2 regions of the Bacillus sp. NEAU-Y102 genome follow, and region 2 is predicted to be linked to the other one. Evidence: a T-box and tRNA genes for the amino acid it is inferred to sense, from the RefSeq annotation. Region 2 holds a T-box; the other holds one or more tRNA genes.
What was found. The T-box of region 2 lies ahead of argS (arginine--tRNA ligase). A T-box ahead of a tRNA ligase gene usually reads a tRNA of that ligase, here a tRNA-Arg.
Positions count from the first base shown of each region.

Region 1: it encodes a tRNA-Arg, which carries the amino acid that the T-box ahead of argS (arginine--tRNA ligase) is inferred to sense. The anticodon was not compared.

Region 1 covers NZ_JBTWFK010000003.1:157,353-181,058, forward strand. The annotation lists gene lonB (ATP-dependent protease LonB) at 1-1,617, opposite strand, end outside; gene clpX (ATP-dependent protease ATP-binding subunit ClpX) at 1,724-2,983, opposite strand; gene tig (trigger factor) at 3,248-4,525, opposite strand; gene ACYFX0_RS10195 (hypothetical protein) at 4,835-5,833, opposite strand; gene ACYFX0_RS10200 (hypothetical protein) at 6,031-6,279, opposite strand; gene ACYFX0_RS10205 (PH domain-containing protein) at 6,799-7,413, shown strand; gene ACYFX0_RS10210 (hypothetical protein) at 7,503-7,703, opposite strand; tRNA gene ACYFX0_RS10215 (tRNA-Arg) at 8,251-8,324, opposite strand; tRNA gene ACYFX0_RS10220 (tRNA-Gly) at 8,326-8,399, opposite strand; gene ACYFX0_RS10225 (metallophosphoesterase) at 8,508-9,011, opposite strand; gene ACYFX0_RS10230 (XTP/dITP diphosphatase) at 9,025-9,633, opposite strand; gene rph (ribonuclease PH) at 9,645-10,382, opposite strand; gene gerM (spore germination protein GerM) at 10,514-11,563, opposite strand; gene racE (glutamate racemase) at 11,798-12,607, opposite strand; gene ACYFX0_RS10250 (MFS transporter) at 12,821-14,146, opposite strand; gene ACYFX0_RS10255 (type 1 glutamine amidotransferase domain-containing protein) at 14,660-15,343, shown strand; gene ACYFX0_RS10260 (TetR/AcrR family transcriptional regulator) at 15,392-16,030, opposite strand; gene ACYFX0_RS10265 (type 1 glutamine amidotransferase domain-containing protein) at 16,188-16,850, opposite strand; gene gerE (spore germination transcription factor GerE) at 16,958-17,182, opposite strand; gene ACYFX0_RS10275 (purine/pyrimidine permease) at 17,348-18,643, opposite strand; gene ACYFX0_RS10280 (amidohydrolase family protein) at 18,742-19,983, opposite strand; gene ACYFX0_RS10285 (PspC domain-containing protein) at 20,167-20,352, shown strand; gene ACYFX0_RS10290 (helix-turn-helix domain-containing protein) at 20,414-20,986, opposite strand; gene ACYFX0_RS10295 (DMT family transporter) at 21,087-22,052, shown strand; gene ACYFX0_RS10300 (aquaporin) at 22,196-22,861, shown strand; gene ACYFX0_RS10305 (Rrf2 family transcriptional regulator) at 22,922-23,353, opposite strand; gene ACYFX0_RS10310 (ABC transporter permease) at 23,472-23,706, opposite strand, start outside.
Region 2 covers NZ_JBTWFK010000004.1:232,805-241,121, reverse strand. The annotation lists gene ACYFX0_RS13080 (tetratricopeptide repeat protein) at 1-3,573, opposite strand, end outside; gene ACYFX0_RS13075 (class I SAM-dependent methyltransferase) at 3,890-4,768, opposite strand; gene argS (arginine--tRNA ligase) at 4,940-6,628, opposite strand; T-box leader at 6,674-6,888, opposite strand; gene ACYFX0_RS13065 (class I SAM-dependent methyltransferase) at 6,929-7,705, opposite strand; gene ACYFX0_RS13060 (BrxA/BrxB family bacilliredoxin) at 7,755-8,189, opposite strand; gene ACYFX0_RS13055 (thiol-disulfide oxidoreductase DCC family protein) at 8,273-8,317, opposite strand, start outside.

The DNA.
Region 1 (23,706 bases), on a different contig from region 2:
ATGCGCATTTTCTTGCATAAATGTTAACTCAAATACTTCTTTTAACTTACGGACAGGAATAATTTCGATTCCCTTTATAGTATACAAAAATGGTTGCATATTTTCAGCAGGAATAATGACTTTCTTAGCTCCCGCTTTTTTCGCAGCTTTTATTTTTGCGTACACGCCACCAATAGGCTTTACTTCTCCGTGTATACTTATTTCACCTGTCATCGCTACTTCATTATTTACATATGTGCGATGCACCGCAGAATATACACCTGTTGCCATAGCGATTCCTGCAGAAGGTCCATCAATTGGGATACCACCTGGAAAATTAATATGTATATCGTATCCTTCTGGCAACACATCTAAAGAACGAAGTACTGTTAATACATTATCAACAGAGCCTTTTGCCATACTTTTACGGCGAATCGATTTCGTTTGACTACCAATACTTTCTTCTTCTACAATTCCGGTAACATTTACCGACCCTTTATCTTTCGCCGGAATTGCTGTTACTTCAATTTCTAATAACGCACCTGTATTTGGTCCGTATACAGCAAGACCATTTACAAGACCAATCCTTGGAATCGGATAAATGTGCTTTTCGTATTTCGGTGTAAGCTGACTTGAGTGAACAACCCACTCTATATCTTCATCTTTAATGAAAGAACGTTCTTCATTTATCGCCATACCAGCAGAGATTTGCACGAGATTAATCGCTTCTCGTCCATTTCTTGCATACATCCCAATCATTTCAATACCATTTTCGCCTATTTGCATTTCTACTTTTTCCGCGGCATTTTTCGCTACTTTTTGAATTTCTTCCGTATCTAATTCACGGAAAAATACTTCTAAGCAACGTGACCGAATAGCAGGAGGAATTTCCTCTGGCGAACGTGTCGTTGCTCCAACTAAGCGAAAATCTGCCGGTAAGCCTTTTTGGAAAATATCATGTATATATGTTGGGATCATCGTATTTTCTTCACTATAGTACGCACTTTCTAAAAATACTTTTCGATCTTCTAACACCTTTAACATTTTGTTCATTTGAATCGGATGGAGTTCGCCAATCTCATCAATAAACAAAATACCACCATGCGCATCTGTTACAGCACCTTTTTTCGGTTGCGGAATACCTGCTTGTCCCATCGCCCCAGCACCTTGATAAATCGGATCATGCACCGAACCAATTAAAGGGTCTGCGATACCACGTTCATCAAACCGAGCTGTCGTCGCATCAAGTTCAATAAATGTTGCATTCGTACGAAATGGAGATTTAGGATTTCGTTTCGCTTCTTCTAATACAAGACGTGCTGCCGCTGTTTTCCCAACACCTGGCGGGCCATATATGATTACATGTTGCGGATTCGGACCACAAAGAGCCGCTTTTAACGACTTAATCCCGTCCTCTTGCCCTACAATATCTAAAAAGGTTGTAGGACGCACCTTTTCTGCTAGCGGCTCTGTTAAAGAAATCTCACGCATTTTACGAAGCTGTTCTAATTCTTTTTTCGATTCTCGATCAATTGAAACTTTTTGTGTTCGTTGATTTCGAAGTAAATGCCAGAAATATAATCCGACAATTACACCAAAAACAAGTTGAACAACTAAAAATATATTTGTCCAGCTCATTATTTATTTCCTCCCGCAATATTTTATCTCTTAGTATTTCCGCGGAGGAACGTAGCTAAACATAAAGAAAAACAGCAATTATAAAAATTGCTGTTTCCCTTTCGCATTATGCAGATGTTTTTGTATCAAGTACAGTACCGTCTTGTAACACCAATTTTGGCGGTTCATTATCAGCTACTGTTTCTTTTGTAAGAATACACTTCTCGATATCTTTACGAGATGGAAGTTCGAACATTACATCAAGCATTAAGCCTTCAATAATAGAACGAAGTCCACGAGCACCCGTTTTACGTTCAATTGCTTTTTTCGCAATTTCGATTAGTGCACCTTCTTCAAACTCTAACTCAACATCGTCAAGCTCCAATAGTTTTTGGAATTGCTTAACAAGTGCATTTTTCGGTTTCGTTAAAATATCAACAAGAGCATCTTCATCAAGTGGCTCTAGGTTCGCAATAACTGGAAGACGACCGATAAACTCTGGAATTAAACCAAATCTTAAAAGATCCTCTGGTAATACGTGAGATAAAACATGCTTCTCATTTACATCAGCATTTTTCTTCTCAGAACCAAATCCAATTACTTTCTCACCAAGGCGACGTTTAATAATCGGCTCAATGCCATCAAACGCTCCACCACAAATGAATAAGATGTTCGTTGTATCAATTTGAATGAACTCTTGGTGCGGATGCTTACGACCACCTTGAGGTGGAACGCTTGCTACAGTACCTTCTAAAATTTTCAGAAGTGCCTGCTGCACACCTTCACCAGATACATCACGTGTAATTGATGGATTTTCGGACTTACGTGCCACTTTATCAATCTCATCAATATAAATGATTCCTTTTTCCGCTTTCTCTACATCATAATCAGCTGCTTGAATTAATTTTAGTAAGATATTTTCTACATCTTCCCCAACATATCCAGCTTCTGTTAAAGATGTTGCGTCCGCGATTGCAAATGGAACATTTAAAATACGCGCTAACGTTTGTGCCAGTAATGTTTTACCACTACCTGTTGGCCCGATAAGTGCGATATTACTCTTCGCTAATTCTACATCATCAATTTTGCTGTTAGAATTAATGCGTTTGTAATGATTATATACCGCTACCGCTAGTGCTTTTTTCGCGCTATCTTGCCCGATGACATACTCATCTAAGATTTCACGAATTTCTACCGGTTTCGGTACATCTTTGAATTCTACTTCTTCGTCCTTCGCAAGCTCCTCTTGTACAATTTCAGTACAAAGTTCGATACACTCGTCACAAATGTAAACACCTGGACCTGCCACTAACTTTCGAACTTGCGTTTGTGTTTTACCACAGAAAGAACATTTTAATTGCCCTTTTTCATCATTAAATTTAAACATATTTTCACACCCCTTACAAAGTGCTAACCTCTTGCCTTCGTATGTACACGATAAATGTATCGTATGTAAATACATATTATGTCACTACGTGGCGAGAAATACAAATAATATGACTAGTTATGTACAAATAAAAAAATTTTAAAACTTTTGAAATATGTATATTCGACTTGTAAAGGAACATTTCCTTCTCCATCGAAAAGTTTTATAAATATATTTCTATATTTATAAAACAAGGCACGATTAAAATCGTGCCTTGTTATTTTATTATGCAGCGTTTTCTACTAAGAAGTCTACAGCTTTACGCACTTTAAGATCTTCAGCTAAAGCGTCTACACTTCCAAGAGCTTGCTTGATAGCGTCTACTGGCATACCGTACATTTCAGCCATTTTTTCAACTTCTGCAGTTACTTCTTCTTCAGTAACTTCGATGTTTTCAGCTTCAATGATAGCTTCAAGAACAAGATTGATTCTTACACGTTTTTGTGCATCTTCTTTCATTTGCTCTTTTAATTTGTCAGCGTCAGTACCTGTGAATTGGTAGTAAAGCTCAAGGTTCATACCTTGTTGGCTTAAACGTTGCTCGAATTCACGAACCATACGATCTAACTCAGTGTTGATCATAGCTTCTGGAATTTCGATTTCAGCGTTAGCAGCAGCTAATTCTACTACTTCGTCACGTACTTTGTGCTCAGCTTCGTGCTTTTTGCCTTCTTCTAAGTTTGTGCGAAGTTTTGCTTTTAATTCATCAAGAGTTGCAACCGCTTCGTCTGCTTCTTTAGCGAACTCGTCGTTTAACTCAGGAAGTTCTTTTGTTTTGATTTCGTGAATTGTTACTTTGAATGTTGCTGGTTTGCCAGCTAATTCAGCAGCATGGTACTCTTCTGGGAATGATACTTCAACGTCTTTAGACTCACCAGATTTAAGACCGATTACTTGCTCTTCGAAACCTGGGATGAATGTACCAGAACCGATTGCTAGAGAGTAGTTTTCGCCTTTTCCGCCTTCAAATGCTTCGCCATCAACGAAACCTTCGAAGTCGATTACAGCTGTATCACCGTTTTCAACAGTTCCTTCTTCTTTAACAACTAGTTCAGCTTGACGCTCTTGTAAAGATTTTAATTCGTTCTCTACATCTTCGTCAGTTACAGTTGTTTCAACTTTTTCTACTGCTAAACCTTTGTACTCACCTAATTTAACTTCAGGTTTCACTGTAACTTTTGCAGTGAAGATAAGGTTAGCATTTTTTTCGAACTTCTCGATGTCGATTTCAGGATGATCAACTGGGAAGATACCAGCTTCTTCAATCGCTTCACCGTATGCTTTTGGTAAAATGATATCTAAAGCATCTTGGTATAAAGATTCAATACCAAAGCGTTGTTCGAATAATGGACGAGGCATTTTTCCTTTACGGAAACCTGGTACGTTAATTGTTTTTACTACTTTTTTGAACGCAGCGTCGATAGAGTTGTTTACTTCTTTAGCATCAACTTCGATTGTTAAAACGCCAACGTTACCTTCTAATTTTTCCCATTTTGTAGACATTTATTCTTTCCCTCCAACTATAATAATGTATGCACATACCTCTATAGATTAAAATCTTCATTATCTCTTTTTTGAAATAACAAATACACAAATAACCCTCTAGCAAAAGCTTTCAGATATAATGTTCCAATCTACTAATTGCCCAGAAGACAACTACGGTATATTTTGTTCGAGAATAATATGAAACATATTAAGTAAGAGAATTGCACTTCTCTTCTCTTACAAACAGGCAGATTTCTGCCTTTTGCAACCCTTACATTATAACATAGAATATGCTCGTTTCAAGAACTGAACGATTCTTTTTCATAATTATACGGGCAAATATCCTTCTCTTTCAACACGTAATAACCATTGATAGGCAATATGAAACTCTTCCAATTCGATATTATATGCTGCCATAAGCTCTTCTTCATCAATAGCCAATCCGAAACGCTTTCTTCCAATTCTCTCTAAAACAGCTGACCAAATCTCTTCTTTATCCATTAATAGAGCGAATGGGAAAACGCTAATTTGCAACTCTTTCCAATATGTAACCATCGCTTCAAATATATCGGGATAATTTTGCTCTAATCGGCTTGATAATTTATGTATAATGTTATTGGATTGCTCCTCATTATGACCTGTAAATGCTGGAATCACCTTAATCGTATTTCCAAACTTTTCTACCTCTATTTCTTCTTCTACCTGACTTTCTATCATTTTATACAAAATAGAAGTTTTCAAATAGGGGTGCTGCTCTTCGTCTATTAAAAATTTCTTTAAAACAGGTAATGCAAGATCTAAATCTTTTAACGAAAGTCGCTGAATCGCTCTTAGCTTCTGTCCAAAGTTTTCTCCAAAAATTTCATTAGTAAACTCATCCAATTCAAAGTTTGAATCCACTAGCGATGCGTCTCCCTCATTTAGCATACCTTCTGCAAATAAAGCAAGCTGCGCTAATTTTTCCTTTTGATCAGGCATTATATCTTTCGTTTGTAAAACCTTTTCAACAGTTTCAATAACACCTTCATAATCATTTGTTTGAACTAAAATTGTTACGTACGTTTCAAGAATATCACCAAATAAGACAACTCCTGTTTTAAGCAACTGTTCACATTTATCTTTCGCTTCTTCCATACGTTTTAATTCGAGTAAACAAATAACTGAAGCTAATTCCGTTTGTTCCGTTTCCGCATTATACTGACGTAATATTTCAAAGCAACGCAATGCATCTTCGAATTTCCGCTCTTTCAGCGCTAAAAAACCTTCATCAATATAGCGCTCTGATAGTTGTGGAAACAATACGACCGTATTTTCTTTTTTATCCATACGTCCGCCTCTTTTTCTTGATTTTAATTATGCTCAAAGTAAATATATCAAATGCGTAATGAGAACACAACATCCCTAAATCATTTGTTTGAAATATAAAAATATTTAATTTTTATATTCCGATACGAGTAAATCTCTACTAAAAATTAAAATTGTACAAATAAAAATCCCCAGCAACAAGCGCAGAGGATTCATCATTAATGGAAAGCTTTTATAATTGTGGGGTATATTACAAGGGTAATAATTTGGAGAACAATAATTGCCATAACAATCATGCTAAAATAGAAGATTGGTTTACTTCGCTTCATTAAAAACATAATAATAAGCATCGTACAAGCAAACAAACTTAAGAAGAACAAACTTGTTGTCGAACTAAGTATACCACTTGGGACAAAGAACAATAACACTACACTACAAGTACCTATAATTCCAAATAACCATTCCATTCATTCACTCATTCCCTTTCCCTCTCATAGCTGTTTTCTCTAAGCAATCAAATGTTTCACAACATCGACTACATACGTTAATTTCTCATACGCTACAAATCCAAAAGCAACCGTTAAGCCCGTTACAACTAACCCTTTCATCATTTCTTCCTCCTCGTTTTATCGTTGTTATCTTCATTATAAAAGATTAGCAATTTCTTACCATCGAACTACCTTACAGTTACCTTACAGAATTGTAAGATTTCAAAAAGGGATTGAAAAACACCTCATATCGCTTGAGGTGCTTTCACGAAATTTCTCTATAATCACTTGCAAAATTAGCTTTTTTCTCTTGGTTACTTTTCGGCGAATCGACTCTTAGACTAATAGATTTACTAAATAATTTAGGATCAAAATAATTATGCGTTACTTTTCTTAACTTACCTTCAGATATTTTCGTATTACAAGAAAACAAAAAATGAAAATCATGTTAATATATTTTTGTACAATTAAGAATTTAATTTACAAGGGGGATTATATATGTTCAAAAAAGTAGCTGCTGATGTTTTAGGGTTAAGCGATGTAGGTTCTGTCATTACACCGAAAGATTACGATAAAGTTGATGCTGATGATTACGTGATGCACGAAGATGGAGAGAAAATTTATTTTCTAATTAAATCCAAATCAGATGAATATTGCTTCACAAACAAAGGATTACTCCACCTAGATGGTACAAGCGCAACAAGTAAAAAACGCACACTGCGCCGCTATAGCTATAGTAAATATCAAATTAAAAACGTAGCACTTGAAACTGCAGGAACGATTGATTTAGATATAGAAATTAAGTTTCAAATGGGAGATGAGCATTACTCAATTGATGTTCATAAAAAACATATTGAAGAATTAAAAGATTTATATAAGGCTTTACTTAAAATTGAAGAAATTTCATACGACAACGACATTACATTACAATATGCACATAAAAGTTTAGATATGGCATCTAATGCTTTCAGCCGTATTTCAAACGCACAAGTAAACTTAGCAGAGCAATTTAAAGAGATGAACGAGATTGCCTTTAACTGGCTTGTTGATACGAAGAAACAATACAATGTGAAAGATTATGGTTTTGTATTTGAGAAGTTTATTAATAACTAATTTAAAACAAAAAACCTTGTTATCAAAAGATAACAAGGTTTTTTTAGCGTCCCAGGAGAGATTCGAACTCCCGCTCCGCCCATTCCGTACTATTTTATATATTTTGATCGCAGTCTTAATATATCTTCTCCTTCGCGAATGCCTGCCGATCCCTTCCTCACATTTTTTACGACAGTCCAATTCGGGTTAGTTTCATCACCGATGTTCTGTACTGTAAAGTTGCCGTCACCATATTTCCGTTGACCTTCTGCCAATTTCTCCGTTAAATCATTCTCTTTTGTTCTCGCCATCTTTGCGCCATCTCCCTTTTTATACAACCTTCTTAAACTGTCCAACTAATCACACGTCCAGTCAATTGGAGATTCTCGTTTTCCGCTTCTATTAATTGTAACACACTATCAGGGATAAGTTCCGATAACGGCTACTCAATCACACTAGAATGGTAAAAACTTTTATAACATTGCAAGTGAACAATTAGGAGAATCTGGATATGGATTTGAGTTCTACCATAAGCCTATTGATTCTTTAAATTAAATATGAGGAACAGGGCGCATAAAGTGTAACTTTAATCAACCCTCACCAATCGGACTTTTACGGACAGCCCGACCCCACCTAACTTCTTTGCTTCCGCTGAATTTTGAGGTGGGGGTCTTACTGCCCGGCAAATAGCGGGATAAACGGCGCTCTTTTTATTTAAGAAAAAGAAGTACATATGCAACTGCTTAATATCGAAGGAAAGGTCGCAGATATTAAGAATGAACTACACTTATAACCCAAACATCAATTTTTAGACAAACAAAAAACCTTGTTATCAAAAGATAACAAGGTTTTTGTTAGCGTCCCAGGAGAGATTCGAACTCCCGACCGTACGCTTAGAAGGCGTATGCTCTATCCGGCTGAGCTACTGGGACATGGAGCGGGTGAAGAGAATCGAACTCTCGACCAGAGCTTGGAAGGCTCTTGTTTTACCACTAAACTACACCCGCATATGTTATTTTCTTTTCTTCGTTAGCGCCGTTGCCCTATCGACAATATTTATTATATGTATAACCATACATAAAGTCAACACCTTTTTTAAAAGAGGATAAATTTTATTATCCTCTTTTAAAAACTGCTTGTTCAACTAGTTGTCCGTCTAATGTTTCAAAACGAACTTCCATTTGATTTTCATCCATTTCTAATACAGCAAATGTCTTTTCTACACGCTGACGTGGTAATAAAATACTGCCTGGATTAATAAATAAAACGCCGTCGATTAATTCCGCACCTAATACGTGAGAATGTCCGAAGCATGCAACTTGCGCTCCTACTTCTTCCGCATGGTACGCTAGCGTTTGTAATGTCATTTTCACATTATGGCGATGTCCATGCACAACTAAGAAGCGAATTCCATTTACATCAGTTACAATTTCATCTTGAAAGTTAGCATAATCACAGTTTCCTTTTACAACACGGAAACCTTGCATTTCTTCATGAGCAGGCGTTAGCTCTGAATCACCGCAATGAATCATGATATCTACTTTCCCTTCATATTTCTCTTTCAACTGCTGTAATTCCTTCACAGAGCTATGACTATCGCTTACGATTAAAGCTTTCATCATACTCTCTCCCTTATTCTCCTAAAAACCATTCCGGGATTTTTTCTTCTAACTTACGAAGAGCACGACCACGGTGGCTAATAGCATTTTTCTCATCTGAACTTAATTCCGCCATTGCTTTTTTGTATTCTTCCACATAAAAGATCGGATCGTATCCAAAACCATTTTCCCCGCGGCGTTGTTCTAAAATAAATCCTTCACATGTCCCATTTACAATGACAGGCTTTTTATCACCTTCAGGGAAAGCAACTGCTAATGCACAATAGAAACGTGCTTTACGCTTTTCAAAGTCAATGCCATTTAATTCTTGTAACACTTTATCGATATTTGCTTGATCATTTTTCGGTTCACCAGCAAAACGCGCTGAATACACTCCTGGTTTTCCGTTTAAAGCATCTACAATAAGACCCGAATCATCCGCAATTACGATTGAATTCAGCTGTCTACTCAAACTATCCGCTTTTAAGATCGCATTTTCTTCAAATGTTTCACCTGTTTCTTCAACTTCTTCAATATGAGGAAAATCGTGTAATGATTTTACTTCTAAATCAAATCGCTCAAATAACTCAGCAAACTCACGTACTTTACCCATATTTTTTGTCGCTACAACAACTTGTTTCATACTTTCCACCTCTACTCTATATGAGATACGATGTCGCCTAAAGCTTCTTTTTGCATATCAATCAGTTGGAAAATGCCTTTTTCCGCAGCATCAAGTAGTTCATTTAACTGCGCTCTACTAAACGTCGCTTCTTCTCCAGTTCCTTGCACTTCAACAAATTGGCCTTTTCCAGTCATAATCACGTTCATATCAACGTCTGCTTTAGAATCTTCTGCATAGTTTAAATCTAAAACAACACCTTGCTCTTCAACAATCCCTACTGACGTTGCTGCTAAATAATCTTTTACTGGAATTTTAGATACTTTTTCTGCTTGTAATAACTTCTCAAAAGCTAGTACCATCGCTACATATGCACCTGTAATAGACGCTGTTCTCGTTCCACCATCTGCTTGGATAACATCACAGTCAATCCAAACTGTTCTCTCGCCAAGCGCTTCTAAATCAACTACCGCACGTAATGCTCGTCCAATTAGACGCTGAATTTCCATTGTACGTCCTGTTACTTTCCCTTTGCTTGACTCTCTAATTGTACGTTGTTCTGTTGCACGCGGAATCATCGCGTATTCAGCTGTTACCCAGCCCTTTCCTTCTCCACGCATAAACGGTGGTACACGCTCTTCAATTGTCGCTGAGCAAATCACCTTTGTATCCCCAACTTCAATTAATACAGATCCCTCTGGATGTTTTAAATAATTCGTATGAATATGTATATGGCGTAATTCTGTTTTCTCTCTACCATCTACTCGCATAAAAATAACCTCCTCTTAATTACTACTCGTTAGTATAGCCAATTTTAAATGTATGATATGTATACAATAAAAGAAGGAGAACCCAAAAAGCAATTCTCCTTTCTTACTTAAGTATATCAAATTATTCAAGATTAAAAACTACCTGTATTCACGTTTTCTGGACGATCTACAGGTTTTATTAACTTTCCGCCCTTTTCATCTATAAGATTCGCTTTTCCATTCACTTCAATAGAAACATTTTTCACACCTTTCTTTTCTGTTAAAGATAAAACTAACGACTTCAATACGTAATTTGAAATCATATTTTTATCTGGGTTTACAAATATATTTTCATTAAAGTTTAATGTAAGATTTCCGTCTTGTAATTTCGGATTCGTAATAAGCTTAACGCCTGGATTAAAATCATTCAGGAGCGATTGATGAATCGGACCTTTTACAAGCTCATCTATAATTGCTGCATAATCATTTTCTTTTCCTTCAGCAACGCGGCGCGTTACTGGTACGTAATATTGCTGTTTATTATTATTTTGCGCCATAAAATACAGTGTGACTGGTTTTGTATTTGTTACATCTGCTACTTGTTCATCATCGAAGTTAATACCATTTGCACGACTCACTCCTTCACCAAGCGGTGTACCACCAACAGGCATCTTTGCCAATTTCTCACCATTTATTTGGAACTGCACTTGTTTTATCTCTGTAAATTGCGTCAACGTCCACGCTATAGATTCAACGATTTGCCGCTCTTCTTCTTTCGCATAGTTTTTCATTTCTTTAGAGAAATCAATAACTGCCGTCCCGTCCTTTTTCAAATCTAAGGTCATCGTTGTATTCGCCGGAATGACTGCACGAAACCCATTCGGTAATAAATTCGTTACTGGTCCATCTTTCACAAGGTATTCTAACGTTTGCTTCACAGTCTCATTTGCTTTCGGAGTAGGTATAGCTAATGTTTGTGGTACAACATAACCATTTTTATCAACAAGGTATAGTTCTCTATTTACCATTTGCCCTTGCTTATCTTTTTTAGCTACTTCTTTCTTCCCACCCTCTGTATACGTAACTTGTTTTGGCGGATCAATTTGTTCAGTTGCTTTCTCCTGATTTATAAAGCCACACCCTGTTAGTAAAACAGCGCTCACAGTAGCACCAACAACCCATTTAAAAGTGGATTTAGGCATGCCATTCCCCCCTAAAATCTAAGTTTGTACTATTATGTATACGAGCCGTTTCACATTTTAGAACAAGCTGTGCCTCTTATATAGTGAAACTTTAATCAGTGGGAGTTTTGTTCATCCCCCACATAACTTCTTTTCTTCCGCTGAATTTTGAGGTGGGGGTCTTACTGCCCGGAAAATAGCGGGATAAACAAAAACTCCTGATTTCTCAGGAGCTTACTTATATGAATTCTACTATTATTCTTTTTCTAAATGAATATGCTTCACATTTTCAATCGGTTGACCGAACCATTTTGATGCAATTTCTTTAAACAAGCCTATTTTTCCTGTTGTTAAGAAGAGATGATCACTTTGTTCTTCTCCTTCATTCAACATTTTACTATGATATAAGATTGTACTTACTTCACGTGCTGTTTCATCACCAGAACTAATTAGTTGTACTTTATCTCCCATTACTTTTTTAATAACAGGTCCTAAAATCGGATAATGTGTACACCCTAATATAAGGGTATCAATATCGGTACTTTTCAGTGGTTGCAGCGTTTCTCTTACAACTTCGTACGCCATTTCACTTTCGAAATTCCCACTCTCTACAAGTTCAACGAAAGGTGGACAAGCTAAACTTTCTACCATAACACGGTTATTAATAGACTTTAACGCCTCTTCGTATGCACCACTTTTCACGGTTCCAATCGTTCCAATAATCCCAACATGATACGTGTTTGTCACTTTTAAAGCTGTACGTGATCCTGGGTGAATAACTCCTACTACTGGAATTGGTAATTGTTTTTGCATCTCTTCTAATACAACTGCAGTTGCTGTATTACACGCAATAACTAACATTTTAATATTTAAATCTAGTAAATGCTCCGTCATTTCCCACGTAAATTGACGCACTTCTTCTCGAGAACGTGGACCATAAGGACAACGTGCTGTATCTCCTAAATATATGATACGCTCTTTCGGCAACTGACGAATTAATTCCTTCGCTACTGTTAAACCGCCAACTCCTGAATCGATAACACCGATTGCTCTATTCAACTTCATCACCCGTTTTCTCATTCATCATCTTTTATGTTTATCATTATATTTTACACACTTTAAGTTCGCTCACTTCAAATGCTTCTGTATGAAAATTTTCATTTACCCATGTATAGACTAGGACCTTTTTTATTTTGCTCCTTTTTTTCGTAATTTGCAAGACAGAAAAATAACCGACCTTCTATAAGAAAGTCGGTTTCTTCTATATAAGGTGCATACTCATTGCTCCATCTTTTTTTGAAAAGAAGACATTCCCATTAATAAGAAGAAATGAGCAGAAATTAAAATGACGAGCAAAATAAAATTCAATCGATAACTATTTGTAGATTCCATAATTTTGCTCGCTACAGCTGGTCCAAATGCCATACCGAAAAAGTTAATTAAATTATATAAACCAAGACCAACTCCAACTTTAGCTGGATTTAATGTTTTGGGTATAAATGTGTTTAATGATACTTGAATTGCCGAATAACTCATAAATGTTAAAATAACCGCAAATAAAATAAAGAGTAAGTTCCCATTCGGAATAATCCCTAAAATTAAAAAGCCCATGATCATAACTACAGACGCTACATACATCATCCTCACATTCCCAAACGAAGGAATAATCTTTCCGGTAATAACACTAGATACAATACCAAAGAGAGATGCAACAAACAATACAATTCCAATAACGAATGGAGACAATCCGTGTCCTCTTCCTAACAGTAATGGTAATAATAATAAACTAGCACATAACGCCACATTAATGATAAATCCGACCGCTATTAAACGAAGTAATGGTTTATTTGTAAACAACTCAATATCAATAAACGGCGACTCTGTTCTCTTCATATGAGCCCTGAATAAAAATAGGAAAGCAACAGATAACACAAAAAGCCAACTATTAATATTCACTCCTAATAAAATGGTCGTAATCAATACAAATAATAAAACTGCTCCAATGAAATCAAAGCGAAACACTTCATCGGTATGTTGCGCCTCTTCTGGCATAAATTTTACGAGCAAGAAAATACCAATCATTGAAATAACCATAAATAAAAATAAATACGGCCACCCTAACGTATTTGTAATTGCCCCACCAACTAAAGGTCCAATACCAACCGCTAATGCAATAGAAGAACTAATCATTGCTAACGCACCCGGTTTTTTAGCTGGAGCAACTAATTTTGCCACCGCAATCATACTGAGCGCAATAAACGCTGCTCCCCCGCTCGCCTGCACTAACCTTGCGAAAATGATAATCTCATAAGATTGATTCACAAACCCAACAATAGAACCAGCTACAAATATGATAATAGAAATAATTAATAGCCTTTTTACACTGTAACGATCAGCCAGTTTTCCATATATCATCGAACCAATACCAACAACTAAAGAATACCCCACTACAACCCAACTTACTTTCGATTGACTAATTGATAAATCATTGGCAATATCCTCTAGCGCTACATTAAATAACACAGCGTTCATCGGTCCTAACAAAACAATAAAACATAATGTAAAAACAAACCATTTCGAATGGTTACTTATATCTTTCCCCATGTGTAACACTCTCCTGATTGCAATTTTAAAATTGTCAAACTATAGATGAAAAATGAAGTTATTTAAATGTTGTATCACCACTAAACAACTTCATTAAATGTATAAAAGGTACTACCTTATCGCGCGATAAAGTGAAACTTTAACCAGCCCTCATCAATCGGACTTTTACGGGCAGTTGATCCCCCACCTAACTTCTTTGCTTCCGCTGAATTTTGAGGTGGGGGTCTTACTGCCCGGAAAATAGCGGGGTAAATTGAATTCGACACGAAACAAGAATGTTGTTCGATATTCATGGAACTATCATAGTTTCAGCATTACAGTTTGTCAACGAAAAATATACAAACTAAACTAATTTAGCCTTTTTAGTTTACTTTGTTCAAAATTTATTATACACTAATTTCGAACCCGATATGAGAAGGACTGGCATGATTATTCAAATTTGCATTTTTTAACTTAATAAGACGAAACGAATACAGAACTTTTATATAGAAGAGACATTATAGGAGGATTATGATGAAGAAAAAAATTTTAGTTGTATTAACAAGTGTAGAAAAATATCCAAATTTAAATAGGGCTACCGGACTTTGGCTTGGTGAAGCTGTACATTTCGTAAAAAAAGTAGAAGAAGCGGGTTACGAAGTCGATTATGTCAGCCCACAAGGCGGTTATACACCAATTGATCCACATAGTTTAGCAATGGCGGAGAGCGTCGATTGGGAATGGTATCAAAAGAAAGAGTTTATGAATCGCCTCGGTTCTACAATGAAACCGAGTGAAGTGAATCCAGAAGACTACGCTGTTATTTATTACGCAGGTGGTCACGGGGGTATTTGGGACTTCCCAGAAAATAAACAACTTCAAAATATTTGCCGCAACATTTATGAAAACGGCGGAATTGTTTCTTCCGTTTGTCATGGAGCTGCTGGTTTATTTCATATTACATTAAGTAATGGGGATCGTTTAATTAGTGGTAAGAAGGTAACAGGCTTTTCAAATGAAGAAGAAAAATTAGCTGAATTAGATCAATTCGTTCCATTTTTAACAGAAGATGAACTCATTAAAAATGGAGGACTTTACGAAAAAGCCGCGCAACCGTGGGAAGCTTATGCTTTAGAAGATAATCGTGTTATCACTGGTCAAAACCCAGCTTCAGGTGGTCCAGTAGCCGAATTAGTATTAAAACAGTTACAAAAATAATATGTACTAAAAAAGCAGATTTCCCTCTATTAAGGGAGATCTGCTTTTTTACGAAATCATTTGCAAAATAGCAATAACTTCTTTTTCAATTTCCGAATCATCAATTGCATCTATATACTCTGGTTTAAAAAGTTGATACTTCTTCAATTGATAAAAATCAAGTATCGCTTTCTTTAACGTAATATCGTACTGAATACAAAAAGAATGATCTATAATACGTCTTAACATCACATCATCTTGCACCATAAATAATTGTGCGTTCATCTTATTAAAGTAGCCTTGTTCCATACCCGCTTCAAAAAACATTTGCAAATTATGATTACGATTTTGTTGTGCAGCGACTAATTGATCCGACAAATGCGGATATGCTTCTTTCAAATCTTGCAAAAAAACATCCGAAATATATGTCACACATTTTAAAGAATGGATAAATGTCTTTTGGAACCGTTCTGTAAATGACATACTTTCATCTTGATTATCCGCATCACCTTCGAGTAGATAGTTCATGAAATCCTCTACTACCGCCTCAATAATTTCATCTTTCGAAGAAAAACGTTTATATAAAGTAGCTTTACTAATATCCATATATTTCGCAATTTCATCTATTTTCAATTGGCTAAAACTCGCCTTTCTAATAACGGGCTTGATTTTATTAATATAAGTATTTGCACATGCGACTTTTCTCATTTAAAAGAGCCTCCCCTTTTGTCCATACAAAATAGTATAGCAAATTCACAATTAATTATAAATGAAGTCACTATACTCAATACATCTTTTTAGTTTAAGGGTTCATTTACACTATAGAAAAAATGCCCGCTACCTTTATGAGTAGCGAGCACCTTTTCTATAATTTATTTACAGCCCTTTTTATAGCCTTACCCATTTCCACACTAGACTGCGGGTTTTGTCCTGTAATTAAATGTCCATCTACTACCACATGTGACGTAAAATTGGGGGCTATATAAAACAAAGCTCCTTCTTCTTTCAACTTACTTTCTAATAAAAACGGAACGCGCTTTTCTAAATGTACAGCTTTTTCTTCATCGTTTGTATAACCCGTTATACGCTTACCGGCAACAAAAAACGAGCCATCCTTATTTTTCACACCGACTAAGGAGCTTACTCCGTGACAAACAGCCGCTACAATCCGGTTATTGTTATACATATTCTCAATCAAATTTGCTACATATGGATTACCTGGAAAATCTACAATCGCCCCGTGCCCACCACCAAATAAAACCGCATCATAGTCCGAAAAATGAACCTTTGAAATCGGTCTCGTATTTTGCAATAAAGACGCAACGTGCTTGAATTCGCGAGGTATACCATTCGGAATAGACACTCTATCTATAGGTACTCTTCCGCCTTTTATCGACACAATATCAACATCAAACTTAGCCTTTTTAAATAAATGATAAGGAGCTGCAAGCTCTTCAAGCCACAAACCAGTCGGGTGTCCATTCATATCATGAGCACTTGTTGAAACTAACAGTATCCTTTTCAACATATCCCCTCCTTATTACCTATTTATGTATGTAATCTTCTTATCATTCATATAGCAAGTGAAACAAACAGAAAAATAGCCGACTCTTTATATAAAAGTCGGCTGCTTTCTTATAGTTCGAGCTCTCCCATACGAAGAAGCTCAACAACTGCTTGTGAACGTCCTTTAACCCCTAGCTTTTGCATTGCGTTTGAGATGTGGTTACGAACTGTCTTTTCACTTATAAAAAGTTCACCTGCAATTTCCTTCGTTGTTTTATCTTGAACCAGTAATTCAAATACTTCTCTTTCTCTCTTTGTGAGTAAAGGTTTAGATTGATACGCTTTTTCCTTCAACTGGTATAACCCTCCTTGCTTAAGCCAGAGCTGTGTATGTGTAAGTTGGGTGTTTATTTAGTCAAGATATTGTATGAACGAAATGTGCAGGTGGTGAATAAAAATGGGCTTTATTTCCCATGTTATTTTAGACTTTTATACATTGCGTACACTCTTTTTATCCACTTACTTTCCAACGCGCCATATTTGTTCTAGCAATATACTTACAACCGTACCTACAAATAAACCATTACCGAATATATATTGCATAACAGACGGCAAGGATTGGAGTGCTCCAGACGGTAAAAACATAACGCCACTTCCAAATAATACTGCCACTCCTAAAATCGTTACATTCCTTTCACTCATCGGCACTTGTTTTATATTATTAAATCCAATTCCAATTAATTGTACGAACGAAGCCATTAAAACAGCCGATGCGACAGCCGATGGTAAAGATGCTAAGTAACGAATAATACTTGGAAAAAGAGACATTACGACTAGTAACGCACATGCCATTAAGAACGATCGTATATATTTTTGTTTTGTTAAGCGTATAAATCCTGCCGTTGCTGGTAACGGAACGATACCTACAGTTGAAAATACGGAGGAAATGATATGCGAAATCCCTCCAACCCACGTACCATCCTTCAACTGTTTTTGTTCAATAGTTGCTTTATGAATGGTAGCTTGATTAATCGCTATAATAGCTGCCACTGTATTTGAAACTAAAATACATACCATAACGAAACTGGATACTGCCATACCAGTATTCCATTTTGGAAGTCCCCAAGCAAACATTTGTGGAAGTTGTACAAAATGAGTTACTTGAGATGGAACCGTCACTTTTCCTGCAATGAGAAAAATAATCCACCCGCTAATTAATCCTATTAAAACTGCATAACTTTTGATAAAACCTCTTCCAAAATTAGACAGTATAATAACGAACAAAAATATACTAAACGCAATTATCGCTGTAAATCCATCGATTTGAGAAATAGTAGCTGTAATTCCTAGCATTCCTTTTAAAAATACACCACTTAATTGTAAACATAATAAAAGTAAAAACGTCCCTGTCACAACTGGCGTAAATAAAAATAAAATACGTCCTATAAAACCAGTTACTCCTAATCCTATTAAAATAACACCGGAGATTATCATTCCTAACTCTAAAATTTGCAGTGTACTATGCAATTGATCTTGTCCGGCAGTTGCATAAGCAAGTACTGTAAATACACCAACCCAAGATCCAGCTGGTCCATCCGCAATTGGAAGTCTATGCCCAATCCATCCTTGTAAGAAAGAAGATATACCAACTACAAAAAACGTACGCTGCATTAAATAAAATATTTCTTCCGTCGTAAGATGAAATAATCCACCAACGACAATTGGTAGTGCGATTGAATTTGCTAATAGAAATATAAACCATTGCAAAGTTCCCATAATATGATTTTGGTTATGTTGATTGTCCAAAATGTCCATCCCTTCTAGCTTTCCTATAAAAAATATATTGTAAGAATAAAAAAGAAGAGTTCTATATTCACAATTAGAACCCTCCCCAAGGTATTTAAACGATTCTTCTACACAAGATTATTTAATTCCAGCTCATTTAAGCTTCCAACAACAATATTTCCTTTATACACAACTAAACTTTTTTCTGTTTGGCGTGCTACCGCTTCAGCAGTGCATGTCGCATTTGTCAAAACAAAGCTCGCTTCATCCCCTACATTCGGCCATACCCGCTTCCCTTCATTATTTAACGTTTCTTTTCCTCCCGTAATAAAGCGAATTGCTTTTCCTAAAGACCTTTCGTCACTCCATCCAAAACGCTCTGCTAATCGATTTGCCTTTTGAAGCATATCACCTGTTCCAAACGGTGACCAATGATCTGTAATGCTATCATTTCCTAATGAAACTTTAACACCTTTTTTATCTAATAACGGAATTGGAATTACTTGTTTACCAATTGGTACTGTTGAAGTAATATCAATATTTACAGCTGCGAGTCTTTCTGCCACTTCTTCAGCCTCTTTATCAGTAACACCACCAAGTCCAAGTGCATGACTAATTGTTACACGCCCTCGCCACCCTGCTTCTTCTGTTAAACTTGCCAATCTCTTCATCGTAAACGTTCCAAGATTATTCTCATCGTGTAAATGAATATCAACATCCGCATTAAATTCTACTGCGATATCCATAATTGTATGTAATGATTTTTCAATATCATTATCCACTGTAGCTGGATCTACTCCTCCGACTAGATGAGCACCCATACGCATCGCATCTTTCACGAGTTGCACAGAATTACTGCGCAATAATCCATGTTGCGGAAACGCAACAATTCTACTAGACACTCGATTTTTATATGTTTCTAATGCCGCTAACGTCGCCTCCAAATTACCAAGTCCAATAATCGGATCAACATTACAATGCGTTCTAATATTCGTTGCACCATTTCGCAGTAGTAACTCTAGCATATTTTCCGCTCTATCTTGAGCAGTTGCTAATTGCTTTAGTAAAATTTTTTCTTCTTCATTAAAACGTGTAAAAATACTTTCTGCTGGCTTACAAGCTTTCCAGGGGCCACTATAATATGTTTTATCAATGTGAATGTGCATCTCTTCGAAAGCTGGCAACATCAATAAGTGCTTAGCATCAAGCATTACTATATCTTCTTCTTGAACAACCCCTTCTATAATTTTTTTAATTCGTCCATCTTCAATGAGTAAACTACATAATTCTGTTTCTGTTCGCGAAATTCTCTCTTCTTCATATGTATACCTTGATTCAAGCATTACATTAGTCAACCAATATACTGTCATCCCTATTTCCCCACCCTTTATTAAAAATCACCTCATAACTACAAGTTTAATATCCACTGAAAATTAAGACAATTAATATGATCGTCTCTCAAAAAAAAATGTAATACAACCCCATAGTCTTCTCATAAATTTCCATATAGAATAAAAGTATGCAGTTTGATATAAAAAGGAGTTGATTGGAATATGTCAAAAAAGTTATGTAAATCCGAAACTGATAAAATGCTATTTGGTATATGTGGTGGTTTAGGAGAATATTTTGATATTAGCTCTACTCTTATTCGTATCATTTGGGTTATTGCTGTTTTATGTTTTGGGACAGGATTTTTAGTTTATTTCATTTGTTTATTACTTATGCCACGTTCGTACTAATGGTATCATTTCATATACTTAAGAAGAGCAAATCACCTATAGAATTCTATAGGTGATTTTTTCATGAAGAATATTTCATCGTTAAATGTAATACCGCCACTTCTTCTTCTTCATTTTTATAAACATGCTTCTTATTCGCTTCAAATTGGATGGAATCAAACTCATTTAATTCGTATACATCATTCTCCACTTGAATAGACACTTTCCCTTTCATTATCGTTACAAGCTCAATCGCACCTTCATGATGAGCTTCTGGTTCATATATACTATTTGATCGTAAACAAGCACGGTGCATTTCCATCCCTGTTTTTTTCGTATAACGGAACATCGTTTCTAAATGCCACGCTTGTCCTTCATCTACTGCAAATCCTTCTCCACAGCGCGCAACAGCTACAGGTTCTCCAACAACCATCAATCTGGATAAAGGAATTGATAACCCTTTCGTTATTTTCCAAATGACAGCTAGCGTCGGATTTGTTTCCCCTCTTTCAATTTTTCCTAATGTTAATTTACTTACTCCTGTTTTATGAGCTAATTCTTCTAAACTTAATTTCTGTTCATTTCGAATTTGTCTCAATAACTGTCCAACTTGTTGAATGACTTCTTTCGTTTGTATATCTTCATTTTCTTTCATATATAAAACCACCTTAAAGTATAAAATAGTTTACTTTTATTTAATTAAAGTATATCATACTATACATAATTATTTATTTCCGAAAGGAGTGCTATACTTTATGCGCGCAATTTTATTAGGTCTTTTATCATCTGCCTTTTTTTCTGCAACCTTTATTATTAATAGAGCAATGAATGTATCTGGAACGAGCTGGGCTTGGACAGCTTCCTTCCGTTTTTTATTTGCTCTTCCTATTTTATTCCTTATCGTTTTATTTCGCAAAAACTTTAGGGGATTATGGGAAGAATTAAAAAAACATCCATTAGCATGGATCGGATGGGGTTCCGTTGCAGGTATTGGTTTTTATTCTTTATTAAGTTTCGCAGCTGTCTTTTCTCCAGCTTGGCTCGTTGCTGGAACTTGGCAAGTTACGATTTTAGCTGGTTTACTACTATCACCACTATTTTTCGTGAAAATAGAAACAAAATCAGGTACGAAACTTGTACGTGGAAAAATTCCACTTCGTAGCTTATATGTTGCATTATTTATTTTACTTGGTGTAATTTGTATGCAAGCAACTGCAGCAGGCCATATTACAATGACTCAGTTCATTTCAGGTTTTTTACCTGTCGTATTAGCCGCTTTCTTATATCCGTTCGGTAACCGAAAAATGATGGAACTTGTTGGCGGACGCCTTGATACGTTCCAACGTGTATTAGGAATGGCTATTGGAAGTCTTCCTATAACAATTTTGCTTGGTGTATATGGATTTTCTACTACTGGCATTCCAACATCCAGCCAAATGCTTCAAGGGCTTTTATTAGCATTATGTTCCGGCGTTATTGCAACGATGACATTTTTCTTTGCTACTGACTTAGCAAAAGATAACCTCGCCTTACTCGGGGCAGTTGAAGCAACACAAGCTGGAACGATGGTATTTACCGTGCTTGGCGAAATCATTTTCTTAAATGGTCCATTCCCTGGAGGACTTTCCCTCATTGGAATGATTATTATTATGTTAGGAATGGTTGCAAATAGTATTTTAAACCGTTCTGTTCCAGTCGTTAAACAGAAAAAATCAGCATAAAAAAAGGGTATGGTTCTATAGAGATGAACCATACCCTTTTTTATTGTCCCCCTATTTCGCCTTATCAGAATAGTACTTCATTGGCTGTTTATACTAAAACTTATGTTATAATACGTTTCATGCGCATTAATAGGAGGTAAATTATGTTAAAAAAAGCAATCGCTGAATTTATTGGTACATTTGTACTTGTATTATTCGGAACTGGAGTAGCTGTCACTGGCGGCGGAATTGAAGGAATTGGAACATTAGGAATCGCTATGGCTTTCGGTCTATCTATTGTAGCTATGGCATATAGCATCGGAACAATTTCTGGATGTCACATTAACCCAGCAGTATCAATAGCTATGTTCATCAACAAACGAATGAACGCTATGGAACTTTGTTATTATGTATTAGCTCAAATTTTAGGTGGTTTATTAGGAACTGCAACGTTAGTAACAATTTTAAAATCTGCTAAAACACCTTTAGATAATTTAGGACAAAATGGTTTCGGAACTCTTGGTTTATCTGGAGCATTTTTAGTTGAGTTCATTTTAACTTTCGTATTCATTTTAGTTATCGTCGCTGTAACAGGTAAAAAAGGCAGTTCTTCTTTAGCGGGACTAGTAATTGGTTTCACATTAGTTTTAATTCACTTATTAGGAATTCCGTTAACTGGAACATCTGTTAACCCAGCTCGTAGTATCGCACCAGCTTTATTTGTTGGTGGAGAAGCACTTTCTCAACTATGGGTATTCATCGTAGCACCAATTCTTGGTGGTATCTTCGCAGCTATCGTAGGTAAATTCATTTTAAATACTGAAAAATAGAATTTTCAATATTTCTGAATAAAAAAAAGGCGAGCCCTCATTATGAGGAAGCTCGCTTTTTTATTCTTTCATTTTAGACTTTAAATTTGTAACTAATTGATCTACCGTTACATTTGCAAGTACGTTTTCCATCGCTTCTTGCGCTTGCATTAAAATAATTTCTAATACTGATTGAATATTAGCTCCTACTGGACATTCAATGTTGGGATTTTCATGGAAGGAAAATAGCTGTCCTTCTTCTACAACTTCCACTGCTTTATATACATCAAGTAATGTAATTTCTTCTAAATCTCGAGCAAGTGTCGTACCACCTTTACCAGCTTGTACATCAACAAGTCCTGCTCTCTTCAACATTCCTGTAATGCGACGAATCACAACTGGATTTGTATTCACACTACCGGCAATCCATTCAGAGGTACAGCGAGAGTTTCGATCTATCGCAAGTAATGTCAGCATATGAACACCTACTGTAAAACGACTACTAATCCCCATCTGCACACCCTCCTTTTTATTCATTCTATTAAAAGACAACTCTTATTATTATATACTATTTTTAATTTATACATAAAGAAAAAGCATGATTTCAATAGGAAATCATGCTTTTCTCTCATTATTGACGCTTTATAAATTTCGCTAAATCTTTAAATTTAACTTTATCTGAGTAATTCATTACGCCGTTTACGTAAATGCGGCTTGTAACAGCATTTAATACCGCAATTGTCGCCAATAAGACCGCTAATGTTATCGTAATTTCTAGCATACCTGCTTCACCAGCTACAATACGTGAGAAGGTAACCATCGGTGTAAAAAATGGAACGTAAGAACTTACAACAACGATAGTACTA
Region 2 (8,317 bases):
ATTCATCTCTACATTCTCATAAAATAGCGCAAATCGCTGTGCTGCCATACTATTTTTCGGATTTAACTTTAAAGAGATTTCATATAAATCAATTATCATAGTAACCATTGAAATTTCTTTCGCACGATTTTTCATACGATAAAAAGCTCTCGTAATGATAGATCGTTTCGGCTGTTCATGCAGCTGGCGTTCAATCCATATTTCCGTAACCGCAGCTGCAGCATACATGAATGCTGTACTTCTTTCTGCTTTTTTCACCTTTAACATATGAAGAAAATCTCGTATGTTAGACAATTTTTTATGTTGCTCTACTGCTTTTACATAAACATCAAATATACGTTCATTATCAAAATCTTTTTGTATTACTTTCATTGCAACTTCAATTGCTTTTACATTTCTTTTTTTCACTAATACTTTTGCATAATGATATAGAACTTCTATATGCTCACCATCTAATTGTAGCGCGTATTCAATCTGTGCTTGTTCTTTATCTATTTCATTCATCGCACCATGCACATATGCAATCGCATCTAAACGCCATATTTCAGGTACTTCTTCCGCTAATTGTTCTAGTTCAGTCAACAATTCTTCCTGAAGATTCATATCTACTGAAAGCTGTGCCAAATATTCCATATTAATATGCAACGGCTCTTCTTTCATCGCCTGAACCATATGACTTTGTTCTTTAAAACGGTTTTCTTCTTTTTCGTATATTTCCGCAAGCTGTAAATGTACACCTACGAAATTCCCATCAAGCTCTAAACATGTTTCATACGCTTGTTTTGCTTCCGTCAATTGTCCTAATGCCATAAGTGTTTCACCAATTCGGTAATACGGTAATGCCGTTTCCTTTTGTTCTATCGCCTTACTATATCTTTTCATCGCTTGGCCGTACTGTCCAATAGATTCATATAAAATACCTGCATAACAACCGTACTCACTTACTTCATTTCTTTCTTTGTGTAACGTTCTTAAAAACGCTATACCTCGTTGTACAAATTCCGTTCCTTTAATTCGATTCACATATTCATCTAACGCACTTGCTACATTATAATCACTTTTCTTTATACCATTTTCTAACTTAGATAGCGCTACTTTAAACCCTTCTTCATTTCCACCAAGTTCAATTTCAGCATCCCATAAAACCATTCCTGCATTCATGAGGAAATCTTGGCTCTTTTCAATTTGCTTCTCAAGACCAAGAATATATTCTTTTGCTTCCTTGTATTGTTCTCTTGCCATATAAACTTGTGTAAGTCCGAAGTGAGAATAAACATCCTCATCATTTTCTTCTAAAGCACGATTATACAATACTTCTGCTTCTTCCAAGCTATCATTTTGAAAATGATAGTCACCTAATTTTACGTAAAGAGATGCTTTATCATCACAATTCTCAATACCGTTTAATAAAATTTCTTTCGTACTTTCCTCATCCTTCAAATCAGATTCGTATATTTCCGAAAGTTTTGTATAAATGTAAGGTGCATTACTATCCAAATGAATCGCTACTTTAAGCCCTTTTATTGCTAAATATAATTTTCCTAGTTGATGTGCACATCTCGCTCGTTCATACCATACATGTGCTTCATATTTATATTCTTTTAACAAGTCATTAAAGATTTCATATGCTTCTTCATATCTTTCTAAATCTATTAATATTATACCGTGATTCGTTAAAGTAAACCTTTCAGGACTACGCTCTAACGCAACTTGAGAGTATTGCAATGCTTTTTCAGATTGATCAATATACATATAGGATAAAGCGAGAAAACTCCAAGCAATAGGCTGATCTGCGTCTAATTGTAACGATGAACGAAAGCTTGAAATTGCTTCTATATAACTTTCCTGCTCAAAAGCATATCTTCCATTTATCAAATGATATAATGCACGATTATTTTTCTTCTCAACGCTTGTCAGCATTTGCTCGGCTTTGTCTACTTCCTGAAGACGAATAAAACACTGTGCACCATGCAATTTAACAAAGTCCGAGTTCGGAAACTTTTCCATTAACTTATCGATACAATATAAAATAAATTCTTTATCTACTTCAACATCTAAGTGCTTTATCGTATATAACCACGTATTTGGATTATCACTCGTTTCTTTTAAAAATTGTACTAAGTTACTAATTCCCTCTTTGTCATGTTCATCTAAATGATCCGTAAGAGAAAAAATAGATTTAAAATAACGATTTTCTTCTTCACTTAGAAACGCTAGTTGCTCCTTCTTTTCTTTCGGAACAAACGTGATTGCTAAACAGCCTGTATAACGATATTTTTCTTGTAATTTACTATATTCCACAAGAACTGGTTCTATAAAGTTTGGATCTTGAACATAGAAAGCTTGCAATGTATCATCATATCCAGATAGAACTTGTACGTGTGAAGCATGCTCAATATCTATACTTAATAAAACAGGAATTCCTTCGTCAATCAGTCTCTTATAATTCTCTTCATTCCCTTTAAAATAACGATATTCATAACCTAATTCTTCTAAATAAGAAACAGTATCTGAAAACTTCGAACCTGTCATATCAAAAATAAACTCTGCTATTTCATCTTGTGTACGTTTCTCTCCCCATATACGCAACATCATCTCTAAACTTGTCGGAACACAATAATTATCCTTTTGTACAATAGGAACTATCGGCAAGTGAACCTTTTTTCCATCCGGATTTTTTTCTAAATTATGATATAAAGATTCTTTTAAACTCTTTTCTTCTCTTAATAGCTTTTGTAAATCTGCAAACTTATTCATTTTGTACAACGCTTCTGCACGTAAATGTACAAAGTAAGTATTATAGGCATGATATGGCAGCTGAGTATTTATGTTATCTATTACCGCTAACATTTCTTCATATTGCTCTAAATCTAATAAATACTTTACCTTCTCAAAATGAAAATATGGTACTTGTGGAAACTTTACAATCGCATCATCAATTAACTGTATTGCACGTTTTTGTTCCCCTTTATTCGCATACAATTGTGATAATAAATAGGTAGATAACTCTTCACAATCTTCATGCTGTATGCCAGCAATAAATTGTTCTTCCGCTTTCTCCCATTCACCTGTATGCATATAAACGTAGCCCCATTTATCAAAGACTGCACGTGTACTGTACTCCTCTGCTTTTTTCATATACATTAGCGCTTCTTCGTTTCGTTTCATTTCTAAAAGACATCGTACTAACGTAAAATATGTTTTCGCTAAAAAATCTGCATCTATTTCTTCTTTACCTAACTCTTCTAAAGAAGATTTTAACAACTGCTCTGCTTCAAGAATTTTTCGCTCATCAATTAACTCATCACAATATAAAGAGAGCGTTCTCATATTTGGGAATTTTTTATAAGCGTAGCGAATGAGAAATGAACTGCATTGGTGCATAAGCCCTTCATCAGTAAGGCGAATTAATATATCAAACTCCTTATGCGAAGGAATATTGGCAAGCCAATTCTTCACATAGGATAAAGTATTCGTTTCTTTTATATATGCAATTTCATTATTTATTTCCTGTAATCCGTCTACAAATCTCTTATCTTTCAAACAAGTTTCTAATTGCTTAAAATCTAGCATGCATTCACCTCGAATTTATATTTATACTGCTACTTGCTTAGATTTTACACACCATATAGTATGTATTCAACTAAAATCTCTTATAATGGATGGTATTAATTAATATTATTCAAATTTATAACAAAATATAGTAAAAACGATTGCTTTTCTCTGTATTTTGTTTGATTATATGGAATAACGTAACATGCAGTTTTGATCTTGTAAAAGCTGAACTTAGTACATAAAATTATATCGCCGATAATTCAAATATATCAGCGATTATATGTCGAATACCGACTTATCGACATTAAACGACAATTCTTATATATCATACCTTTTAACATACTATGTCACCAAATGTAATTTTCATATTCGGAGCGTACACTAAAGAAGAATGCACATGAAATATTTTGTAAAATCGGAGTTCAGCTTCATATTGAGCTAGCGCATTATCATATGTTAATCCTCTGTCTATTAAACATTCTATAAATTGCTGCTTATCACCCGGATTGCCTGCAATCCCCTCTTCTTTTAATGATTGATACAAATCGTTTTTATCATTGTGATGCATATTTGAATCTAAAAAGTTCACTTTATCGCTTACTCTACACTCAATATTTTTCACACCTAATTCACTTAAATATATCGGTATTTTCATGCCTATATTGCCATCTTTACCATTTCTTTTCGTATCACTTTCAAATAATTTCTGCAAAACACCTAACTGAATAAATTCTGATTGTTTCTCCCCATCTAAAGAGTATGAAGACATATTTGATATCCAATGTGGTTCAAAACAGATTATTTTTCCGCCCTTTTTAATTGAATGTATCATTTTTTGTAGCATCGTTTTTGGCGAACTCATATGTAATAAGAAAGCATGACAGATTGCTATATCGTATTTATCGTTCAGTTCAATTTCTGTAGCATCTTCCTCAATAAATTCTGATTCATACGGGAGGGAACGAAACAACTCTCTCGCTTCAGCTATTAATGCTTCTCCGCTATCAATGCCTGTATATGTTGATCCACCTGGAAGTAACGGCAACAAAACTAACCCTAAATAACCATATCCACAGCCATAATCAACAACATGTACTGGATCAGAAATCTTCCAAACTGAATTCACTAGAAAACTTACATAATCGCTATTGTAATATAAATCTCTCGTGTTTTTTAAATACGCTAGTTTACTGTTCCAATCGTATGTTTCCAACGTCTAACGCCTCCTTTTATATACACCCCTTACAATTCTCCATTTAACAAAAACATTCCTACATTTTAATTCCCCCAGAAATTAGTTTAATAAAGTGAGATTACTACTTACATGGCTCCTATACCAAATAAAAAGGCATACATATCTGTAATGATACATACACCTTTTATGCTACATCTCCTCAGGTGCCTCCACCCCAAGTAAACGTAATCCTTCTTTTAGTACAACCGTCACAGCATAAACCAATGCGAGTCTGCTGTCTTTTTCTTCGCTCTCTTCTAATATACGAACATTACCGTAATATTTATTGAATGATTGTGCTACATCTAATACATATTTCGAAATGATTGATGGCTCATTTTTATTGAAAGCTGCTTCAATTACTTGAGGGAATTTATTAAGTAATTTTACGACACTCCAGCTATGATCATCTTTTAAAGCAAACGTACATGTTTCAAATTCTACACTTTCTTTTCTTAAAATAGAGCAAGCACGTGCATGTGTGTACTGTACGTACGGGCCTGTTTCTCCTTCAAATTTCAGCATGTTTTCTAATGAGAATTCAATATTGTGCATACGCTCATTTTTTAAATCGTGGAAAATAACTGCCCCTACACCGACTTGCTTTGCTACTTCTTCTTTCTGTTTTAAGTTTGGGTTTTTCTCTTCAATATTTTGTTTTGCAAGTTCAATTGCTTCCTCAAGTACTTCTTCGAGTAAAATAACTCTTCCTTTACGTGTCGACATTTTCTTAACATCTTTTAAAATGAAGCCAAACGGTACGTGTTCCATACCATCAACCCAAGTATAGCCAAGTTTTTTTAATACAGTGAAAAATTGATTGAAATGTAAGCTTTGTTCTGGACCAACAACATATAGCGCTTTATCAAACCCATAAGTGTTTTGACGATATAAAGCTGCTGTTAAGTCACGCGTTGCATAAATCGTCGCACCATCTGATTTTCTAATTAAGCAGGGCGGCATTCCTTCTTCTTCTAAATTAACGACTAATGCGCCTTCTGATTCTTCAAGCAAATCATGCTCTTCTAAAATCCCAATAAAATCTTCCATTAAGTTATTATAAAATGCTTCTCCTTGAAAATTAGTAAATTCAACACCGAGAAGTTCATAAATGCGAGAAAATTCTTTAAGGGACTCATGACGGAACCAATTCCAAAGCTCAACAGCTTCTTCATCACCTTCTTCTAATTTCTTAAACCAAGCACGCCCTTCTTCTTCTAGTTCTTCGTCGTCTTTTACCTCTTCATGGAATTGAACGTATAACTTAAATAATTCACGTATTGGATCCTCTTTAACTACTGCTTCATTTCCCCATTTTTTATATGCGGTAATTAATTTTCCAAACTGCGTTCCCCAATCACCAATATAATTGATTCCTACAACTTCATAGCCACATTTTTCAGCGATATGTTTCAGCGAATTTCCTATCATTGTAGAACGTAAATGCCCCATCGAAAAAGGTTTCGCGATATTAGGAGAGGAATAATCAATTACTACTGTTTTTTCACAGCCAAAGTGGTTTTGACCGAACTCTTCTTTTTCCGCTAAAACCGTTTTTAATACTGCATCACTTACAGTTTCACGATTGAAAAACACATTTACATAAGGACCAACGGCTTCTACTTTCGTAAAAAACGGATTATTTAATTTCTCAGCAACTTCCTTTGCGATAATAGCTGGTGCTTTTTTGTATTTCTTTGCTAATGAAAAGCATGGGAACGCTGCATCTCCAAATTCATCTTGTTTCGGTGTTTCAATTAAATCTAAAATTTGTTTTTGCGTTAGTTCATTCGTGAAAATATTAGATAAACTTTCCGCAAACTGCATTTTATAATCCATGATTTAACCTCCTTATTTTTTAAAACACAAAAAACTCGTCTCTAAAAAAGAGACGAGTTTTAACCCGTGGTACCACCCTTGTTGTTCGTTACGAACCACTTTCCCGTTTATAACGAGGACAGGGGGCCTCGGCTTTCTCTACTATTCGTTCAAGAAGCATCTCCGAAGTGCGCTTCATCTTTTTCTTCCGTACTAGGCTCACACCATCCCCAGCTCGCTTTCCTTCTAAAAAAGACTACTCTCTTCATCACAGACAGTATATTTAATTAATTATTGCTTATTATACATCTTTTCAAACAATTAGCAAGGGTCAATTACACCAAAGTGAAACTTAGCACTTTTTCTTTTGTATACGTGAAAATTGTGTTTTTCAAATCTAGAACTACGGAAATGATCTTTTAATACGACACGCTTTCTCGCCACTCGCTTCGCCTCCGCAATTGTTTCATCAGTAATATCATGATACAAAGCGAAGTGTTTTAATCCTTTAATTCCGTCAGATTCTATGACAGTTTCTTCAAACATAGGATCAAGGTAAACGACATCGTAACTATCGTCTTCACATTGCGCTAAAAATGAAAAATGCTCCGTTTGCTTTACTAGGATTCTTTGCATTGCTTCATCGATTTCAGAAACAGATGAAGACCATGTTTTCAAACCATTTTTCATGATATAAGCCATATATTCATTGCCTTCAAGTCCTGTTACTGTTCCACTTTCACCAACAACATAACTAGCTACAATACTATCTGATGCCATACCGAGCGTACAATCTAACACTGTCATTCCGCTCTCTAATTTAGCAGCTTGTACAAACGGATCGTGCTCTCCACGCATTAACCTTTTCACACGAAACATCGCTGAGTTCGGATGAAAGAAAAATGATTCTTCCGTACCTTTCGGATAAATAGCTAATCGGTTCTTTCCTACGACAAGTACATCTTGTTCATACTGCTCATGTAATTTATGCACTGGTATATCATTACGTAAAATAAAAGAACGATTTAATTCTTCTGCTACCTCCTTTGCATATGCTGTCATTTCTTTATTTGTTCTTCCTGCTGTTGTTACGATCATGGTTTCACCTCTATATAAAGAAAAGAGGGAGATTTACTCTCCCCCTTCTTTAGCAATTCTTTTCGAAAGCTTGTTCTAAGTTCGTAATAATTTCGTCCATAGTTGCACCTTCAATTTCATGACGGTGAATGAAGTGAACAACTTCTTTTCCATTTAATAATGCCATAGATGGTGAAGATGGAGGGATTTCTCCGAAGTATTCACGCATTTTTGCGGTAGCATCTTTATCTTGACCTGCGAATACAGTTACAAGATGATCAGGTTGTTTTTCAGCACGAACAACCGCTTGACCTGCTGATGGACGTGCTAAACCAGCTGCACAACCACAAACAGAGTTTACAACTACTAAAGTTGTACCTGATGTATTTTCCATAAATTCTGTTACAGCTTCTTCTGTAGTTAACTCTTCAAACCCAGAACGCACTAACTCTTGGCGCATTGGGATTACCATTTGGCGCATGTATTCTTCATAAGCATTTGACATCTTGTAATCTCTCCTTCAACTTTCATTCCAAATTCATCATATCACGCTCTATTACTAGGTGCAAAAGAAAGATTACGATGATTTCATTTTTTTGTAGGGATTTCACAAACCCCACCGCGGCAATGTCC